Regions from separate parts of the Schinkia azotoformans genome, predicted to be linked through region 3. Evidence: riboswitches for the same ligand, from Rfam matches in the RefSeq annotation. Region 3 holds a riboswitch; each other region holds the start of a gene.
What was found. Region 3 has a riboswitch for cyclic di-GMP ahead of P9E47_RS01320 (CZB domain-containing protein). Riboswitches for the same ligand answer to the same signal wherever they lie in the genome.
Positions count from the first base shown of each region.

Region 1 (8,997 bases), on a different contig from region 3:
GAACAATTATTAAATCGACCGCTCCTAATGAAGAGCTTGTAGTGACGACCTGCTACCCGTTCACATTTGTTGGGACTGCACCTGACCGTTATATTTTGACGGCAAAGCCGGTTAAGATGAAGTAAAAATGCCCTATAGAGAGTCTTTCAATGACTTCCCTATAGGGCACTTTTTATAAACATTTTACAATTAGACTGCTTCTGCAACAAATTCCATAAAACCAGTTTGATCTGGCACATAATCAATTTGGTTATTGTTAAAGTAATGGAGTTGGGTTTTATCAATGATAAAATGGAGTCCGTCGATGATGATTTCTTCGTCATTTGGGTGAATGGATTCATCCAAAGTTAATTTCAGCTTTACCCAACAACTAAAGCGTAGTTGCAGACGAATGAATTTCTTTGTTTCTGATTTATTTAATCTTTTTTGTAATTCTGTTTTGGCTGCATCAGTTATAGATAACATCAGTTCCTCCCCCTATTGCTATCGAAGCAAAACTATACAGCCGCTTCTTCTAACCCATCTTCTTCCCAGTTTTTACAAACATCGACCCACTCTTTTGCATATGAATATTGAACTATTTCCTCAATTGTTAATTCGATCGCGGAGTTTGTGCTTCCGCAGGCGGGGAAAACGGTCTCGAAGCGTTTCATGGAGACGTCGAGATAGACATCTAAATCATTGGCCAAGCCAAACGGGCACACTCCACCAATGGCATGTCCTGTTTGTTCCAGAACTTCATCCGGCGTGAGCATTCGGGCTTTGAAACCAAATGTTTGGCGGAATTTCTTGTTGTCAATTTTGGCATCGCCGGCAGCAACAATTAATATCGCTTTTTCGTCTTCTCCTCTAAATGATAATGTTTTTGCAATTCGTGCTGGAATAACCCCAATAGTTTCAGCGGCTTGTTCAACCGTTGCACTTGAAGTATCAAATTCCATGACATCCTTTTCACGATTCCACTTTTTAAAATGAGCTTTTACATTTTCAAGAGACAAATTATACATCCTTTCTTTCATACGTATTACTTAAAATGATATCATATCTTTATAAGAATTAGAAAAATATGGCTTTCCACGTTTGATGTATTTTTGTCGATATTTCACCCTGAAAAGGTAGCAATAAATCGGAAACCCTATAATAAAATTAGATGAACTATTACAAATTCCCTAATTCACTAAAACGAAAGTACTAATAAATTTATCCAACAAGGGGGATGCATCCAATAAAAAATTATTCTTATTAGCAATACAGAAGATTTTGTTCGAAAGTCAAAATCCATACTTTGAAAAAGGCAAACCTGCTTGCAAAACAGGGACGCAAAGCCACAGATCTAAGGCATAACTTTGATAGCTGGGCTACCAAAAGTAATAAACCAGGGGGAAATATGGATACTCAAAGTACACAGTCTTCTCAGACTCAAGACATTAAACTACCCACAATTGATTTAGAGTGGTTACAATTACTTTTAGTTGCAAAATCAATGGGACTATCGATTGAGGACATAAGGGTATTTTTAAGAAATAATAGCGACAATGTTGAAATGTAGGATATGAGCCTTTCTAATAATGAACATTCATGATAAGATGTTATTATAAATCATACGCTTAGGGAGATATCAATGATAGGGAAACGTATCCAAACAATTAGAAAAGAGAAGGGGCTCTCACTATCAGATTTGGCTGCAAAGGCAGGTATTGCAAAATCCTATTTAAGCTCGATTGAGCGGGATATTCAATCTAATCCCTCTGTTCAATTTTTAGAAAAAATAGCAGCAGTTTTAGATATAAGTGTTCAATCACTTATAAATGCTGGGGCCAATGAAGATTCATTAGATCCGGAATGGATAAAGCTAGCTCAGGAAGCAGCAGAATCTGGGGTAAGTAAAGAACAATTTCGTGAATTTTTAGAATTCACAAAATGGCAGATCGAACAACGGAAAAATAATGAAAATGAATAAAAAAGAAGCTGGGATGGAATGGTTTTACTAATTCATCCCAGCTTTTTATTTTAGCAGATTTATTAACTGTCTTAATTTTTCTTTATCGATATTTGAATTACTCATTTCAATCGCCAGCTGTATCACTTCTTTGTCTAGATTTTGGGGGTCGATTTGTTTTTGTAGTTTATTGGAAGTTAGTAATGATTGAAGGTCAACACTTAATGCTTTTGAAATTTTTTCAATCACTTCAATGCTTGGGTTTGTCTGTTTTCCTCGTTCAATAAAACTCAAATAAGACTTTGAAATTCCCGATAATTTTGCCAGCTCTGTTAATGACATCCCTTTCTTCATTCGTAGGTCCCGAATTTTCTTTCCATTCATATTATGTCCCCTTCATAATATTAATTAAGTGAAAATCCCTCCCTCCAACATTTTATTAAGAACGCAACCTCTAAAAAACACATTCGTTCTTTATATAGAACATACAATTAAAGTATACTCTACCTTTCATTCATATGCAAAGCTATTTTACTTAAAGAGAGAGTAGGATGAACCCCAAAAAAAAGAACTCATAATCGAGTCCTCTTAAGCAAATCTATACGTCCAAAAGCGTTCAGTACTGATCCATGCTAATGCATCAGGATCCTTATTCAATAGTTTTTCAGACAAATTTTCCATAACGGCACTTGTTTGCGTTTCATGGGCTAGAATGCAGGCAATTTTTTTATCTTGAACAGAAGTGATATCAACAACTAAATCCGGTTCTCCTAATTTTTCAAAACAGTCATTCGAAAATGCCATACATTGTAATTTAGGGCGAGCTTCTTTTGGCATTTGCTTCATTGCATGAACAACAGCTGCCCCTGTAGCATCATGGTCCGGGTGGACACTATAGCCCGGGTAAAATGAAATGACGAGTGATGGGTTTACTTCTTCAATAATGGCTCGAAAACGATCGGCCAGCTCATCAATGTCCTCAAATTCCAATGTTTTATCACGTAAACCTAGCATCCTTAAATCTGTAATACCAATAGCTTTAGTTGCATTTATAAGTTCATTTTTTCTAATTAATGGGAGTGTTTCGCGATTCGCAACGGGCGGATTCCCCATATTACGTCCCATTTCACCAAGGGTACAGCAAGCATAAGTAACAGGTGTCCCTTTTTCACTATGTAGGCTGATTGTTCCTGAAGCCCCAAAGGCCTCATCATCTGGGTGTGGAAGAATAACTAAAACATGTCTTTCCATTTCCACGGTCATACACTCCTCTCTAAAATGGTTCCTTACTTAACTGACACGCTACAGCAAGTTTCCCATTTGCATCATGCCCCGCTAATAATAGCCGATTTTTTTCATCGACTTCCCAGTGGGTCAAGCCTTCTGCATATACCCATCCGATTTCCAATTTCATACCCACACGATAGGGTCCGTTTCCTGTGATTTTGGCATGCTGGTAACGAATTAATCCATTCCGAATATAAGCCCCTACTGTCATAACAGATTGGTCTTTATGGGAAGCATAGGCACCATTTGTTGTTTCTAAATGTAAATAAAGATCTTGTTCATTGAATTCATCGAGTTTGTTTTGTACTTCCGTTGGGTTAATCGGTTTCAATGTTGACCCTCCTTCAAATTAGTGATATCAATTATATTTTATCTTACTAAAAAGTTCTAGGAAGACTCAACAAAAAAGGCTTATTGATAAAGGTATCTAACCTTTAGTTCTCCCCATTCTCAATTTCACTTAGTGCATCCACATCCAAAATGGTAATCTTGCGCTGACCGGTCATAGAAATCAGACCTTGGTCTTGAAAGGATGACAACCGCCTGCTTAACGTTTCGCGAGTCATTCCCATATAGGAGGCTAAGTCCTTTTTACTCATTGGCAAGGTAATTTGAATCGGTTCATGATCGGTTCCAACTTCATCATTACCTGCTGATAACCCTAATAAGTAAGAAGCTAAACGTTTTTCTGAATCGTGAGAGCTAATGCTTTCGATATTTTTTTCCGTATCGTTCAATCTTCTGCTGAATTCTTCAATAATTTTTAACGAAATGGAAGGATTAGATAACAACATCTCCTTCATTTCAGTTTTATGTATAGCACAAATTTCAGTATCCTTCATTGCTTCAGCATAGCTTGTTAATGATTCATCAGTAAAAAGAGCTAGCTCCCCCATGAAGTCGCCGGGCTCCATGATCCGAATTAATTGTTCTTTCCCAGATTCGGACAGGCGGTAAATTTTCACCTGTCCTTTGTGCACAATATACAAATGATCTGAAGGTTCACCCGCCCTGAATACCATTTCCCCTTTTTTATAGGTTTTCGTTTTGCTCGTTTTGACAATTTCAAGCATCTCATTAAATTGCAAATGATTAAAAATCGGGACAATCGATATACAAAGACTTTTCATATCTTGATTATTTTCATCGTGATGATGGCAGCAATGTTCCATTAAGAGAGCTCCTGTTCTTTTTATTAGTTTTCCTAAAATAGACAAGTCTTAATGCATTCATAATGACAATTAATACACTTAATTCATGGATCAGCATACCAGATGCTAGGAAGACCTGTTTTAGCAGTACACCAACTAATAGAAAAATGACCGTACCCACCGCGAAGAACATATTTTGCTTCATATTTCTGATTGTTGCTTTTGCTAATCTATGGGCTTCTGATAATTTTTCTAGTTTATCCGCCATGATAACTACATCTGCAGTTTCCATTGCGACATCGGTACCTGTACCACCCATTGCAAAGCCAATGTCAGCTGTTGCAATAGCTGGGGCATCATTTATACCGTCTCCTACCATTGCAACATTAAATCCATTATTTTTCAACTCTTTTATCTTATTTACTTTATCTTCAGGGAGAAGTTCTGCAAATACTCCATCAATACCAAGTTGGTTTGCTACTTTTTCTGCCGCATGTTTGTTGTCGCCAGTTAGCATATAGATTTGTTTAATCCCACTTTGTTTTAAACTTTGTATACTTTCTTCCGCTTCCGGACGGATTTGATCTGCAATGGAAATTACACCAGCTATTGTTTTATTCACAGCAACAATAATAGCAGTATAGCCTTTCTTTTCTTGGTCAGTAGCATAGACTTGTATTTCCTTATCTATATTCACTTGATTAGCTGTCATCCATTTACGGTTCCCGATTAATAGATGATTGTGATTTACGGTTGCTCCAATCCCATTTCCTTTTACCACTTCAAAATGTGTTGGTTTATAGACTAATGGCAGACCTCTTTTATGAGCTTCCTTCACAACTGTTTGCCCTAAATGATGTTCTGAAATAATTTCAGCTTCGGCAACCATTGTCAAAAAGGTGATTTCATTCATCCCATATGTTTTAATAGCAGTGACTTCGGGTTGTCCTTTTGTTAATGTTCCTGTTTTATCAAATACAAAAACATCTGTTTTTGCCAGCTTTTCCATTACGTCTCCGCCTTTAATAAGGATGCCCTTAACAGCTCCATTTCCAATTCCAGCCACAATGGATACTGGGGCGGAAATAACTAAGGCGCCCGGACAGGCAATGACAAGGAAGGTTAATGTTAGCTCGATATCCTTAGTAAAGATGTATACAATAACCGATAAAAGTAAGATGGCAGGTGTGTAAAAGGAGGCGAATTTTTCAAGAAACTTTTGTGTTTTGGCTTTTGATTCCTGCGCTTCCTCAACAAGCTCAATAATTTTTGAAAAGGTTGTATCTTCGCCTACTTTTTCGGCAATCACCTCAATATACCCGTTATCAATAATCGTTCCACTAAAAACAGTGTCGTCTATTTGTTTGCGGGTGGGAACAGATTCTCCTGTGATCGCTGCTTCGTTCACAAATGCTTGTCCAATAATAACTGTTCCATCGATTGCAATTTTTTCTCCAGATTGAATGAGGACTCGATCTCCCACTTCTACTTCATCAGCCGGAATTACGACTGTTTTTCCACCTCTAATCACTGTTGCCTCCAGTGGTGCCATATCCATTAATGATTTTAATGAGGATCGTGTTTTTTCTAGACTGCGGGCTTCTAGGTAGGCACCGAATAAGAATAGAAATGTGACAGCCCCTGACTCAACGTATTCACCGATAAACAGGGCTCCAATGACGGCAATCGTTACGAGTAATTCAATACTAAACGCCTTCATTCGAAGTGCCTGCCATGCTTTCACTACAATGGGATAGCCGGCAATGATTGTGGCGGTTATTAATGCTGCGTTTTTCAAAAGGGTTAAGTTTGCGAAATTAAATATAAAAGACACCGTTAATAAAATACCTGATAGTAATACGATTGTGGCTCTGTTCTTTCTTTTCATTCGTTTTCCCTCCTTGCTTACGAAATTTTCCTATTTAGTACTTGATAGCCTAGTTTTTTGATCGTTGAAGCAAGATTTTCCGCGGAAACAAGATTTTCGTCAAAGATTACTTTCACTTTGCTCGAATTAAAAAGGACTTTTACTTCTGAAACTCCCTCTTGTTTAGATAACACTCCTTCAATTTTTTTGATACAGCTTGGACATGTTAGTTCTTCCATTTGAAATTTTACAGTTTTCATATTTTCATTTCCCCTTTTAATATGTTTTATTGATTCTATCTTCATTTTAGGGATTAAACACGAACAGGGCTTTGACGTGCATCAAATTTTTCCTTTTTGTATAATGAAATAAGAATTTAAAAATGGGGAGGAAAATAATGTGCCAGCAGAGCCACCGCAAATTATCATCCAAGAGTTAACTACATACTCCGAACTTATGGACGTACAACGACTTGAAAATCTAATATGGAACGAACCCCCTATTCCCCTCCACCAAACCTTCACCTCTATTCAAAATGGAGGATTAATATTAGGGGCATACATAAATGAAACCTTAGTTGGATTTAGCTACGGCTTTGCCGGTTTTAAAAACGGAAAGTCCTATTTATGCTCGCATATTCTTGGGATTCACCCAGAACACCAGGAAAAAGGAATTGGAGCCCATTTAAAGGAAGTGCAACGTCAAAAATCGCTTGAACTGGGCTACTCGATGATGACATGGACGTATGACCCGCTTGAAAGTAGAAATGGTTATTTTAATTTATCGAAGCTGCACGCGATTTGCCGTACATATGTTGAAAATTGTTATGGCGACATGATGGATGCCTTAAACTCCGGTCTTCCATCTGACAGATTCAAAGTGGAATGGTGGTTCAATAGCCCATTTATTGAGGAAAAACAGCAAATCGATGTAAGGAATGAAAAATCTCCATTTCAAATTGAAATAACAGAAAAAGGTCTGCCTAAATTAATGGACGTTACTTCTACTTTGGAAAGGATTTTAAAAAATCGGACAATCGAACAAATCCTAGTACCGGTTCCTATTAATTTTCAACAATTAAAAAAAGAAGATTTTGAGCTTGCACTTGATTGGCGTTTAAAGAGTAGAGAAATACTTCAAACGCTTTTTGACAATGGCTATGTTGCAGTTGCCATGAAAAAAAAGAAGAAAGAAAATGTCGTCAATGATTATGTACTCGTTAAAGAAGATCTAATTCAGGAACCCCGTGTTTTTTGATAACCATTTTTGAAGTGAAGGTGAAAAATTGTGCAAATAAAAGAAGTTGTGTTACGCCATCTAAAAATGAATATGAAATTTGACTTTACAACAAGCTTTGGAACAATCCGGAATAAGGAATTTATTTTAGTAGAAGCAAAAGATGAATATGGGATGAGCGGCTGGGGTGAATCCGTTGCCTTTACCGCCCCGTGGTATAATGAAGAAACATTAAAAACAAATTGGCATGTGTTAGAGGACTTTCTCATCCCTTCTATTTTACATAAACACGTTGAGCATCCTGATATTGTTAACGAAACGCTTCTAGGAATTCGTAAAAATAATATGGCAAAAGCGGCCATTGAGGGTGCGGTCTGGGATTTATATGCAAAGCGTTCAGGACAACCGCTTGCGACAGCACTTGGTGGTCAGAAAAAAGAAATAGAAGTTGGCATAAGCATTGGTATTCAAAAAAATACTACAGATTTAATAAGCTTGATCGAGAAAGCCATAAATGAAGGCTACAAGAGGATCAAAATTAAAATTAAACCAGGTAAAGATATCGAGATCCTAAAAGAAATTCGCAACCATTTTCCAACCTTACCGTTAATGGCTGATGCCAATTCTGCCTATCGTTTGGATGATATTGAGAGATTAAAAGCACTTGATGAATTTAAATTAATGATGATCGAACAACCGCTCGCTTCCGATGATATTATTGATCATGCTGTCTTACAAAAGCAAATTAAGACGCCCATTTGTCTTGATGAAAGTATTCTTTCCTGTGAGGATGCAAGAAAAGCGATTGAATTAGGAAGCTGTAAAATTATTAATATTAAAATTGGCCGTGTCGGCGGCTTAACGGAAGCAAAGCGCATCCATGATCTTTGTTTGGAAAAAGGAATTGGAGTATGGTGCGGCGGCATGCTCGAAGCCGGTGTCGGCCGTGCCCACAATGTCGCTCTCACAACACTTTCAAATTTCAGTTTACCAGGGGACACGGCCGCATCCTCGCGCTATTGGGAGAAGGATATCATAAGCCCTGAAGTAACCGTACATAATGGAATGATTACTGTACCAGATCGCCCGGGAATTGGCTATGATATCGATATAAATGCAGTCAATGAATTGACTGTTTTTGAAAAAGTATATAAATAAAAAAGAAAGTGGCTTCTTATTATTAGTGAAGCCACTTTTAATTATGCATCTTATTCTAATTGCTGCTTACAGTAGTCAGCAATAAACTCTTTCTCGTCGTCCTCTAACTCTAAATCTATGTACTCATTTGTAACGTTTTCAAAGAATTGATATTGCGCGACCCTTACCGCATCATCCACTGCAGCTATAATTGCCTTTAAATAAACACCCTTTTCAGAGTAGAGATCGTCATCTTCGGGCACTTCAATTTGTAAAATAAATTCATATCGATCCCCTATTAAAATCCCTGTTGGATCTTCAATTTTTTCAACTGTATGACTAGTGATTTCCATATATTATTCCTTCCTTTCAGGACCTGC
Region 1 covers NZ_JARSMD010000021.1:85,127-94,123, forward strand. Annotated here, with positions in the region: gene P9E47_RS13250 (class D sortase) at 1-125, shown strand, start outside; gene P9E47_RS13255 (iron-sulfur cluster biosynthesis family protein) at 190-465, opposite strand; gene P9E47_RS13260 (YbaK/EbsC family protein) at 498-998, opposite strand; cyclic di-GMP riboswitch class I at 1,284-1,366, shown strand; gene P9E47_RS13265 (anti-repressor SinI family protein) at 1,388-1,549, shown strand; gene P9E47_RS13270 (helix-turn-helix domain-containing protein) at 1,622-1,960, shown strand; gene P9E47_RS13275 (helix-turn-helix domain-containing protein) at 2,006-2,323, opposite strand; gene bshB2 (bacillithiol biosynthesis deacetylase BshB2) at 2,528-3,190, opposite strand; gene P9E47_RS13285 (YojF family protein) at 3,213-3,557, opposite strand; gene P9E47_RS13290 (Crp/Fnr family transcriptional regulator) at 3,661-4,398, opposite strand; gene P9E47_RS13295 (heavy metal translocating P-type ATPase) at 4,370-6,265, opposite strand; gene P9E47_RS13300 (heavy-metal-associated domain-containing protein) at 6,283-6,504, opposite strand; gene P9E47_RS13305 (GNAT family N-acetyltransferase) at 6,644-7,501, shown strand; gene menC (o-succinylbenzoate synthase) at 7,532-8,638, shown strand; gene P9E47_RS13315 (DUF6509 family protein) at 8,689-8,970, opposite strand.
Region 1: linked by a shared signal. The riboswitch ahead of P9E47_RS13265 (anti-repressor SinI family protein) and the one ahead of P9E47_RS01320 (CZB domain-containing protein) in region 3 are both predicted to bind cyclic di-GMP.

Region 2 (5,102 bases), 290 kb from region 3:
AAGGACAAAAGCCATATGTTATAGAAGTATATATAAATGTTAAAGATAAAAACTTTTTAAATCTTGATACTAGAGGTGGACTCGAGCAACTTGATGATTATCTGGATGTTCTTAAAAAAGAGGGTATGTTAATTTCACAAAGTGAAAAAAATACTCCAGATAATATTAGGTGTTACTTGTTATCATTATTGCCTGATTCAATTTGGGTAATACAAAGAACTTTTTATGTTCAATCTAGATATGATAATAAGAGAATGTTCAAGGAAATGGAATTACACCTTCATGGCACTCAAGTTTGCGTTAGGAATAATGAAGCGATATGTCCGGGGAGTATAAAGGTTAAGGAGGTTGATCTAAGGGTTCGAAAACCTGTACGAAAATCTCCAAGACTGTTCTAAAGGAGGGACAAATAATGAATTTTAAAGTTGATAAGCAAAAGGCATTAGAGTTAGCAAAAGAATTAGGATTAGATGTTTCATTTGGTTCAAAAAATCCTGGCGTGATAATGGGTTCAGGGGAACATAAAGATTTTAATGATTTCTTCCCAGAAATAAACTATGAATTCAATCAAGCAAAGTTTATTACAAAGGACTCAGGGGAGTTATCTAACTTGTCGAAGAACATCACTATTAAATCAAGTGATAAAAAGACCCAAATGATTTCAGTAATAAGCATCGATAAGGATTTTGTTACTGACAGTCATGGAAAATGGTCTTGGGCTTCTTAAGGAGTATAGAATATGAAGGCAGTATTACAATTTAGAGATTATCATGTATTAGAAACAACTTATAAAAATAACCCGTACAAAACCGTGGAAGAAGAAAAACCTTTACACCCCAACATCTTTTTTAAACTCGATGTAAATCCCGAAAATATTAGTCAGGCAATTGTGGGACTCGGTATTGAGTTGGGGGATAGTAACCTAAAAGAAACTAGTTTTTATGTAAAGGTACGAATATCTGGCTTGTTTGAGATATTATCTGAAATTGACGTGGTTAATGAAAATCAAATTATTAATTTTTATAAGGTGAATGCAGTAGCAATACTATTCCCTTATTTACGTAGTCTTGTGTCAGACATTACTAGCAAAGGTAGTGAGGCACCTGTAATTTTACCAACATTGAACATAGCCGCTATGATAAATGAAAATGAACTTGAGGAAAATGAAGATGAATTTGCAGAATTAGAATAGGGACCTTAGGCATGCATTGAGATGGTCTATATTCTTATTCTGCTTATTTTTTTGTAATTAACTGAATATTTTGACATTAAATACGACATTTATGGAACATGGGGGCGGTTCGCGTGTTCTAATTTGAGCCGTTTTTTGCTTGTGGCTCTGTTATCAATCTTAAATTATAGAGATATGTGATTACGGTCATAAGAATGTACCACTTCTGCCATGTTTTTTACCAGCGATTGTCATAGGTTTTACCACTTGTTGCTAACATATTTACCAATGGGGTAAGATCAGGAAAACATGGATTATAACTTTAAGGGACCTGAAAGATAAAAAAGTCTAATACCTCCATATTTTTACCGAGGAATTAGACTAATGATCTACAACAATCGCGTCCGATTGTGGAATAGCAAGGAGTTTCTATTAGCTGGTTTAGTGAAATCTAGATTAGATGTGTTCAACATATTCTGCAACTAACCCATCTGGATGCTTAACGATCATATTCTTTCCTGTAGGAACTCGAGAGGGTTCTCTAATTATTGTTGAACCATTGTTTTCTAAGAAATTTTTAAATTCATATACTGAGTCCACTAAAAAAGTAACTTTTGTCTGTTTAAAAGGTTTTAAATCTTCTTCTTTACCGGAAATAAGTAATAAGTCATCAATCGATGCTAATTCTAAATTTTTTAGTGGCATTTCAAATCTCATATCAACGTTATGGTTTGTTAATTTTTCATAAAAAGCAATTGCAGAGTCAAGTTCGTTTACATAAATGCGGACCAGCTTTTTTAAAATCTTCACCACAAATCCTCCTCGTATCTCATTTAATTTGTTTACCACTATTTAACATTATAAAGATCCCTTATTCAACTGAAGGATGGCATATATACAGTATCGGTAAAAAAACATTGAAATGATGCACCTTTTATCATTGTTTATATGTAACCGTAGAATGGCGTTTAAGGACTTGACTTGGAGCCTCTGTGGGTACGATTTGTCTTGAAAGGCTGAAGCAGTTGTTTCATCAGGCAAACGAGCCTATCATACCCACCTCTCCAAGTAAAGTCCTATCGTTGTTTACGTTGTAAACTATAATTATTTACTGAATAAGTAAACAAAGATAGAAAAGGGCTGATTTTGTTTCGTTATTTACGATGATTACGGTCAAAAATCATACTGTATATATATTTGTCTTTAGATTAATAACTACAATGACAATTGGAACATCCCATCGGTTCTTCAATTATGACACCTAAATCAAAAAGAACGCACCCTCGGAATAAAGAAATGCGCCCAATTGTTGAAGAAGATACTGGTATTTATCATATTTATTCAGATAACGTTCAAACTATTAGTTTTAGGTGCCTTATTATTGTAATTGTAAAATGAAAAACGCAAAGAGGAAAGTTTTGTTTTTGTTCTTAAAAGGAAGCCGATTGGAAGCGCCTTTTCCCCCAAGCCTACATCTTCTGAGAGGATTTATTGGCTAGATGATGTATTTCTACTTTGAACTCTCCCTTGTTTCCTATTTTGTTCAAACAATTGGAACAATAGAAGAAAGGGCATTTTTCAGCCATAGAATCATATAGGCATTTTGTTAAGTGAAATAGTTTTTTCTTCTCTTCTAAGTTCTATTCACCCTGAAAAAGCCCCTTCTCAATTATTTAAGTTGGGGCTCGATACTTCTTAATTAATCTTTTCAGGCATACCTAGATAGTATCCTTGAGCCATACGTACACCTATATCTCGTGCAGTATTTAGACTTTCTTCATTCTCTATTCCTTCCAGTACTAAATTTACATTTGTATTGTCACAGTACGAAAGTACAGATTTAATCATGTCTTGCTTATTTACAGATTTCTCAAGGTTTTTAGAAAAATATCGATCTAGTTTTATATAATTTGGTTCAAATTCAATTATTGATTGCATGGAAGGCCAGCCTTTACCAACATCGTCAAGGGCAATTGAAAATCCATACTCTTTTAATAATTTTACCCTTTCAAACAATAAATTTAAGTCGAAAGTATCAGTTTCATTAATCTCAAAGATTATGTGTTGACAGGACTCCTTGAATTTTGTAAAAATATCATTTAGAAATGCAGGAAAAGTTTTATTTATAAGAGTCGATGGGAAGACGTTTATAAATAACTTTAATTCTTTTTTCATAAACCTTCTATTTATGAAATGGGAACTCGTTAGGGCTTTATGGATAGACTTGGTGTCTAGATCATAGAGCCTATTTGTTTTTTTTGCCTCACTAAATATAAAATCAGGAGAGCCCATATTTGTTCTTAACAGGAATTCACCACCAATTGATGAATTATCATTCAGGTTATATATGGGTTGAAAGTAATGTTCAAATTGATTTTGATCAATTAAATTATTTAATAAACTTTTAGTCTTCAAAAATCTCTATCCTCCTTTCAATGGCAAAATAAAAATCCACCAAAAAGGTGGATTAGAAAAGTTTTTACATAACCATCTCTTTGGTAACCCGGCTACCATAGTTGTAATAACGTTAGGCCCGTGGCTTTGCGTCCCTATTTTTCAATAGGTTTGCCATTTAACTTTCGGTATGATATTTAATTTAGAATAAATTATATATCATATTGGTTGGAATTACCACTTGTTTTTTGGATAAAAGCACAGTATTGACAGATCCAAGAGAAACTTCGCTTCCCTCCAATATAGGTCCGCAGCCTCTTATCAAGGGTGCTATAAATATTGTATTGTTTCTGTATAACACGTAGATTATACGAAATGGCAAAGCCATTGAAAAATGGTGGCGCAAAGCTATAGGGACTAATGTTGTTTTACAACTATGTCAGCCAGTTTCCGAATACAACAAGTTTTATTCCGTCGATTTGTGTGGATTAAGGGGAGGAATCCATGTGTTGAAAATTTTTATGAAGGTCGGTTATTATTTACACCGTTATTTACAAGGATACAATGAAGTACTGTCAAATGACGCCTTATGTGAAGAACTTAAATCTAAGTTCAGATCTAAAGCAATATACCATGGGCATAAAGCTAAGAGTTTATTATCAAGATTTTAATGGAATGCCGGGACAGTTCTTGTGTTCCAATTTAATAATGGAATACAAGAACCGTCCCTATGTTCCTGGGATAATTAAAACCCGATAATGCACATGGCTGTTCGCTGCATTTGTTTTTCTAATATATATTGGGATTCTTGTAAAGAGATGCGTTGTCCATTTTTAAATGTGACCACTGATTGAACGCTTAGTTGGTCGGGAGATTTATATGTTGATATGTATTTGACATGATGATAGAAAATCCAGTTACATTCAAACGATTTTGGTGAGTGGGTTGGAAATGCAAAAATTTCGTCTTTTGGATTAATTGGAATGGGAACCTTTTGCTGTGAACCGGTCCTATAACTTACAGCTCTACGTCTTCCATCATAGGTAGAACCGCCTTCTAGACAGGCATCCTTGACAATTTGAATAGGTGTTTTTCGAACATAGAATTGTTGGTTTTCTTCAAGTACAAGTGTGGAGTATTCCGTATGAGCAACCGATAATAAAGCCATCGTATTTTGATTTACCTCATAATGATTGATGATTTGTTTCATAATGACACTCTCCTATTTTAGAATATTTTGATGATAGTTTAACAACTTAAACAATCGACATTTTCTTTTCTAATAGAAATAATATCCACTTATGAAAACGTTTGCAAATCATTGAAAAATAAGTACATGCAATATTTATTTAGGGAATTTTACCTTTTTTCTAGCTTTACTAGCATTTCGAATTGCGGTTTCATATCGTTAAAAAGCTGATCAATGCTAATGCCACGACCGACAAATATTTTATACAGAGTTAGAGCATCCGGTAATTTTTCACCTCGTTCAATCTTTCCTATATAGCTGTCGTCAAGATCTGTTTTTGAAACAAAT
Region 2 covers NZ_JARSMD010000001.1:232-5,333, forward strand. Annotated here, with positions in the region: partial or broken gene P9E47_RS00005 (hypothetical protein) at 1-398, shown strand, start outside; gene P9E47_RS00010 (hypothetical protein) at 413-727, shown strand; gene P9E47_RS00015 (protein-export chaperone SecB) at 740-1,192, shown strand; gene P9E47_RS00020 (VOC family protein) at 1,628-1,981, opposite strand; gene P9E47_RS00025 (EAL domain-containing protein) at 2,867-3,586, opposite strand; cyclic di-GMP riboswitch class I at 3,666-3,751, opposite strand; cyclic di-GMP riboswitch class I at 3,933-4,020, shown strand; gene P9E47_RS00030 (competence protein ComK) at 4,311-4,775, opposite strand; gene P9E47_RS00035 (helix-turn-helix domain-containing protein) at 4,925-5,102, opposite strand, start outside.
Region 2: linked by a shared signal. The riboswitch ahead of P9E47_RS00025 (EAL domain-containing protein) and the one ahead of P9E47_RS01320 (CZB domain-containing protein) in region 3 are both predicted to bind cyclic di-GMP.

Region 3 (7,525 bases):
ACATCTCCTGGTTCAAGTGTCATTAGATTAGATAAAAACTCTACTAAATATTGCACAGAGAATACTAGATTAGCAGTGTTTGTATGCTGTCTTTCTTCTCCATTTACAGTTAAAACTACTTCTAAACCAGATGGATTTGTTAATTCATCCGTTGTAACAAGCCATGGTCCCATTGGTGCCGCTCCATCAACTGATTTACCTTGCAACCATTGGATTGTCCGGCGTTGAATATCCCTATAAGTAACATCATTAACAATTGTATATCCTGCTACATAATCAAGTGCTTCCTCTTGAGAAACGTTTCTTGCTCTTTTTCCAATAACAAAAGCAAATTCTGCCTCATAGTCCAATTGTTCAGAGATTGGGAAGAATGGAATATCGTCTTCTGGACCAATGACAGTGTTAGAAAACTTTGCAAACACAACTGGGAATTCAGGAATTTGACGTCCCATTTCTAAAATATGCTCACGATAGTTATGACCAACACAGATCATTTTGCCCGGCTCTGGAACCGGAGCGCCAACTTTGACATCCTTTTTTGCAAATACAAGTGTACGTCCTTTATATTCCTTGTTTTCTAGTGCAAAATGAATGGCCTCGTTTGCATATTGCATGCTTTCTTTGCCGCCTTGTAAAAATCCAGTCATATCATTTGGAACATAAGCTTCTGCAATTTGTTTAGCGCGAATTTTTCCTTGCGAATCTTGTAATGCTTCATAAGCTGCGTTTAAATCTACAACGTTTTCATTTGTTACAGCTCCAATTCTAGTAGATCCTGCAACTGTAAATGTAATTAATTTCATATCAATTTCCTCCCTTTTTAATTCGGCTAATATTTCACTATAGATAACAATGTTCACTATATTGATAATTTATACTACCTCTAAGATAAGTTAATTCACGGATTATTGTCAATAATTATATTTATCTATATATTAAGTTTTAAAAGTTTTCAATTTATATATGTGTACACGAAAAAAAGAACAAAAAAAAGAAGCTATCACTGCTCCTTTTTCATGACTACAGCACTTCCTTCAAGTACCAGTTCGTCCCGATCATTATAGACATTTGTTTCTATAGTTAATATTTTTTTATCTTGGCGCTTATCTATTACCTTTCCCACTACCCTAATTGTGTCCCCAATACGTACTGGCGCTGTAAACCTGCAATTTTGAGATAAATAAATCACGTTTTTACCAGGTAAAATTGTGCCAAGTAACGTAGAAATAAAGCCTACTGTTAAGACCCCATGAGCAATTCTTCCTTTGAACATTGTCTTCGATGCATAGTCCTCATCAAGATGAATCGGATTTACATCTCCAGTTAATGCTGCAAAGTCAAAGAGATCCTCATTGGTTACTCTTCGCGTGAAAGAAGCGGCATCTCCAATCTCTATTTCTGCGAATAGGCGCTCTTTCACATTTTTTGATTTTTCAATTAATTCTAGTTCTTTTTTTTAGCCTGACTCTTCTCTGCTGTCTTTGTTGTTTGTTCTTCAATCGCACTAACGAATTTATTTTGAGATTCTTTAATTTGTGCCATGAATTTTTCAATTTTCTCAGTTGTTTCCATATGCAGTTTATTTTGATTTTCTAGAGTCTGTTTTACAGCTTCATACATTCTCTCATGAGATTGTTCAGTCAATGTTAACAATGCTTTAGACGGAGTTGATGTTAATTGTTGAATTTGATTAACGATGCCCATCATTTTCTCATTCCAAGTATCAAATAGCTGAACAAATTCATCATTTTTGCCATATACATTGTTTTCTTTAAATAACTTTACTGCTTCATTTAATGAATTTTTAATTTCTTCTTCTACTTGTTTTTGGTTTGTAGCGATTGAAGATAGCATATCTTGTTGTTGTTTCAGGGCATCTAAAGAGAACTCTCCAATTTTTTCTTGAGTTCGATAGACTTGTTGAACTCCATTTTCCCAATTCACCCACATTGTATCAATAATCTTTTTCGTTTGATCCACCGTTGTAAACATTAAAACATCTCCTTTAAAATAAATTAATTTTTTTATGTGGCTGCAAAACTGCAGTATCACTTTTCATCAGGGTCTTCTTTTTTCCCCTTTGGAACGAGAGGCATGAACATATTGGAATACATCGTAAAAAAACTATCCAACATCGTTTGATATTGCCCCAAAGATTCGGCCCATAAATCTAGATATTCAAGGCCAACATCGGTTATCGAATAGATTCGTTTAGCAGGTCCACTGCTTGTTGTATCCCACTCGGATTTCACTAAATTATCCTTCTCTAACTGTCTTAGTAATCGATAGACATTCCCTTGATCAATAGAAGAAAAGCCCAGCTGGGTTAACTGTTGAATCAGTTTGTATCCATGTAGGCCAAATCCCCCCCGCAAACTTAACAATAAAAACGGCACCATTAAATTTTTGGGTGAGCCCCCTATCCCTTTTTCCATGCTATTTTTTTGATTTGTGTTATCTGCCATATTCATCACCTGTTTTTGACTATATGTGTAATTTACACCTATATGTTCCAATTGTCAACTTTTACTATTTGCGGTTTTACCTTCCTTCTACCCTACTTTTGCGGTTTTTGTCTTTTTTTGATAACGTTTTCCTTTCCTTGACACATCAGCGTTTTAGGGAAGAACGAATTTCCCGTTCGACATTACTATGCAAATTTTCTGCGGAGAATGTAGAAATTTTTGGAATTATTTAAATTGTTTCAGACAAAAATCATGTTTAAACTACATGTGGGAGTTAAATAAGGAAGGGAGTGTAAAACATGTCTAACCAAAAAACATATGATCCATTTGCAATGTGGCAGGATTATTATAAAAACGTCCAAAATTATTGGGGACCCGCCATTAATGAAAAGGTTGGAACTGAAGAGTTTTCTGAATGGATGGGTAAGGTTTTAGAAGGAAACTTGCTGTTTAGAAATATGACTGATAAAAACACAAAGCAATTCCTAGAACAAATGAACCTGCCTACTCGTGAGGATTTATCCAGTCTTTCTTCTCTTATAATCAATTTAGATAAAAAAATAGATGATATGGAAGAGCAATTGGAAGAAAATCTTGAAAAACAGATCACACCAGATGATTTAAAAAAGGACATGGTTACATTAAAGAAAGAAGTAAAAGAAATCGGCAGCAAATTGGATGAGGTTCTAAATTTTCTTAAAGAGGATCTAAAAAGTAACGAGGAACCGAAAACTAAAGAAGATCCAAAAGCTGTAAAAGCAAACGCAAAATAATGGTGAATTAAAAACTTACATAAATTGGGGGAGGACTTAACTATGATTAATTTAAATGGTAAAGTTGCAATCGTTACTGGGGGCGCTGTTGGAATTGGAGCTGCTATTTCAAAAGAATTAGCAAGCAATGGGGTAAAAGTAGTATTAAATTATAATAGCAGCAGCAAGGCAGCTGAAGATCTTGTAGCACAAATTCAAGCAAACGGCGGGGAAGCTTATGCTGTTCAAGCGGATGTTTCTGTTTCTGAAGAAGCTACTAAACTAGTAAATGCCGCAGTTGAAAAATATGGACGTCTAGATATCTTGGTTAATAATGCAGGTATCACTAGAGACAGTTCATTTAAAAAGCTTTCAGAAGAAAATTGGAGAAAAGTGATTGATGTTAACTTAAATAGTTCATATAACACTATTTCGCCTGCATTGCCACATCTGTCTGAATCTGACGCTGGTAGAATCATCAATATTTCCTCTGTAATTGGCCAAACAGGTGCTTTTGGTCAAACAAACTATTCAGCAGCTAAGGCTGGTTTGATTGGATTTACAAAATCTCTTGCACTTGAATTAGCTAAAACAAATGTAACTGTAAATGCGATTTGCCCTGGATTTATTGAAACAAGTATGGTTCTAGAAATTCCTGAGGAAATTCGCGGACAAATCGTGGCTAAAATTCCTCAAAAGCGTTTTGGTCATCCGGAAGAAATTGCAAGAGGCGTATTATTCCTATGTAAAGATGGAGCATATATCACCGGTCAACAGTTGAATATTAACGGCGGACTTGCAATGTAATAAGAAAAGCGGAAGCGCCTTGCTCATCGCCGTACAAACTGGAGGGGCTTCGACTGAGATAAAGGAAACTTGAATTGCGCTAGCAATTCTTAGTTGACTTATCGTAGGGAGGAGTCCTGAAGTTTGCTAGGCGATAGGCGCTGGAGCTAGACAGTGAAATGATCTTCCAAGAAGGGTGTGTACAGATTGATCTTAGAAAAACAATTAGAAGAAATGATAGATGTAATGCCTGATGAGGCAAAACAATCCTATCGCCGGTTTAAAAGAACGATGGAAGTATTAACGAAAGATCCAGAACCGGAAGTAGGTTTAACACCAAAAGAAGTCATTTGGACAAGAAACAAAACAAAATTATATCGCTATATTTCAGATAAACCTAAAAAACATAGTACTCCTCTTCTAATGGTTTATGCACTAATCAATAAGCCTTATATCCTTGATATCACAAAAGGGTCCAGTCTTGTTGAGTACCTTCTTGACCAAGGTTTTGATGTGTATATGCTTGATTGGGGTACGCCCGGCTACGAAGATCGTAATATGAAGCTTGATGACTTTATATTAGATTATATTCCTAGAGCCGTTAAGAAGGTTTTACGTACTTCAAAAGCAAATTCTGTTTCTATGCTAGGATATTGTATGGGCGGAACAATGACATCGATCTTTGCTTCCCTTCATCCTGAATTACCTATTAAGAATCTAGTATTTATGACAAGTCCATTTGATTTCGAAGACACAGGTTTATATGGTAGTTTCCTAGATGACCGTTTCTTTGATGTTGATAAAGTAGTAGAAACATTAGGAAATGTTCCCCCTGAAATGATTGATTTTGGCAATAAAATGCTAGATCCACTTTCGAATTTCATTGGTCCATATGTTACATTATATGACCGCTCAGAAAATCCGAAATTCGTAGAAAGCTGGAGATTAATGCAAAAATGGTTGCAGGATGGAATTCCATTCCCTGGTGAGGCTTATCGTCAGTGGATTCGTGAATTTTATCAGCAAAATAAATTAATTAAAGATGAACTTGTTATCCGTGGACGTAAAGTTAACTTAAGTGCAATTAAGGCAAACGTACTTAATATTTCTGGTGAGCGCGATCTTATTGCTATGCCACATCAAGTCGAAGCTTTAATGAATAAAATTTCAAGTAAAGACAAGAAATACGTATGTGTGCCAACAGGCCATGTATCTGTAACATTTGGTCCAAAAGCAGTTTCACTAACTTTCCCTACGATTGGCGACTGGTTAGCTGAGCGTTCGAATTAAATTTAAGTAGTTAGTAAAAAACTGTCTGCGATGTGCAGGCAGTTTTTTGTTTGGTTTAGATGGGACAGAGGGTCGGGAACTCCGACCCAGTGAAAAGTTTATAGTTCTGACTCTAATCTATTTAACAAATCAATAACATTGTTAGAAACCCTTTCTAATTGTACAAAAGCTTGCTCGACACCAACCATATCACCTTTTCCATAATACTCCACTTCAACTTTGGCATAATGGTGGACTTCCTTATGAGGCTCCTCCAATCGTTTAAATGTGTCCCTAGATTTCACTTGTGTAGGCAAATCCCCATAATACCACTTTCCTAACCTACAATGTTCGTGGGACTGTCCGTTTATATTCTCCTGTGTTTCTAATCCTAACATCATATTATAAACTTTCCATTTCCAAAGTAGATGATCTGTTTTTGCAACTCTTACAATATCCTTTAAAAAAGTCGGTTGCACTACTCGCTCAAAAATACCCAAGTGCCCAAATATAGGTAGTTTTTCATAGCATCTTTGTCATTAGTTTATTTAGTATTTCAAAATTCCTGATTCTAAATTCCTATTCTATTATTATCGCGAAATTCTGTTTAAAATCAATAGATTCTACAAAATATGTAATAATAATACTTTCAAAAAGAAAAAAAGAGGTTTCCCTCCGTTATCTTATTGAACAAGCGGCTCTCTTTATTTATTCGAAATGGATCAAATCTTAAATTTTGCAACCAATTCTTGTAATTCTTGTGCTAGTTTGCTTAATGATTCACTTGAGTTACTGATTTCCTCCATTGAGGCTAATTGCTCTTCGGAGGCAGCCGCAACGCCTTGTGATTGTTCAGATGCATCTTTCGCAATTTGGGCTAATTGCTCTACAGAAGCTGTCACTTGTTCTGTGTTGGCTGAAATTTGTTCTGATGCAGCAGATACCTCTTGGATTTGAGTATTAACTTGCTGAACAGCATTCAACACTTGTTGGAAAGCTGTACCTGTCTCTTGGATAACATTCTTTCCTATATCTACCTCATTAATGTTTTGCATCATCTCGTTATTAGCTATTTCAGTATCTTTTTGAATTTCCTGTATTAACTGTACAATCTGGGAAGCTGAATCACGTGATTGGTCTGCTAATTTCCGCACTTCATCGGCTACCACTGTGAAGCCTCTACCATGTTCTCCAGCCCTTGCTGCTTCAATGGCAGCATTTAAAGCTAATAAATTTGTTTGCTCAGAAATATCCGTAATTACACCAATAATATTTCCAATTTCCTTTGAACGCTCTGTTAAATTTTTAATAGCAGCTGTCGTGTTTTGTGTTCCCTCTTCAATTGATTCCATTTGATGGATTGCAGCTTGCAGGGATTGATATCCTTGTTCTGATAAAACTGTTGCTTCCTGTGCAGAACCCCTAACTGTTGTAGAGGACTCAGCAATTCTTTGGATTCCCAGTGATACTTCTTCCATTGCAATGGCACTTTGTTTTGAACTTGATACTTGGGTTTCTGATCCACCGGCCACTTCCTGGATTGCGGATGCAATTTGTTCTGTAGCTTCTGTTGCTTGTTCACTTGTTGCTTGTAGTTCTTCAGATGAGGCTGCCACTTGTTCAGAACTACTATTAATCTGTTGTATTACTTGCCTAAGATTAAAAGTCATATTGTTAAAAGCATGGGCCAACTCGCCAATTTCATCTTTATTTTTAATTTGAATTTCCTCTTGCGTTAAGTCGCCATCTGCTATTTTATCTGCAGCAATCGCAATCTTTCTTACCGGATTTGAAATGATTCGACTAATATAAAAAGCAATTCCGGCACCAAGAAGAAGAGCAATAATGCTTAATATAACTAGGACAAATTGTATCCCTTTCACTATTTCCAACGTTTGATTTCTAGCATTATTTAGTTCATTTGTTTCATTAATAATCATTTCTTCAGCCTTATTACTAATACTTTGCATGATAAGTGGGGCTTCTTTTGAAATATCATCCATGTATTTAAGATTGTTAGCCTTTTTTAAAAAAATTGTTTTTTGAGCTAATTCAATGTATTGCATTGAGTACTGATCAATTTCATCTAGCAGCTTCTTTCCTTTTTCTGTATTTAATAATGATTTTAATTGTGTACTTAACTTATTATATCGAGCCAAAGATTCCTCATAAGCAGCTAATGATTCGTCATTCCCAATGATTAAGTACGCTAGATTAGCAATTTCAATATCCTTTGTTACTTCTAACATCCCA
Region 3 covers NZ_JARSMD010000001.1:291,674-299,198, reverse strand. Annotated here, with positions in the region: gene P9E47_RS01355 (fumarylacetoacetate hydrolase family protein) at 1-803, opposite strand, end outside; gene P9E47_RS01350 (MaoC family dehydratase) at 1,001-1,438, opposite strand; gene P9E47_RS01345 (polyhydroxyalkanoic acid inclusion protein PhaP) at 1,444-1,992, opposite strand; gene phaQ (poly-beta-hydroxybutyrate-responsive repressor) at 2,049-2,465, opposite strand; gene P9E47_RS01335 (hypothetical protein) at 2,765-3,238, shown strand; gene P9E47_RS01330 (3-oxoacyl-ACP reductase) at 3,281-4,024, shown strand; gene phaC (class III poly(R)-hydroxyalkanoic acid synthase subunit PhaC) at 4,238-5,293, shown strand; gene P9E47_RS01320 (CZB domain-containing protein) at 5,392-5,751, opposite strand; cyclic di-GMP riboswitch class II at 5,731-5,814, opposite strand; gene P9E47_RS01315 (methyl-accepting chemotaxis protein) at 5,995-7,525, opposite strand, start outside.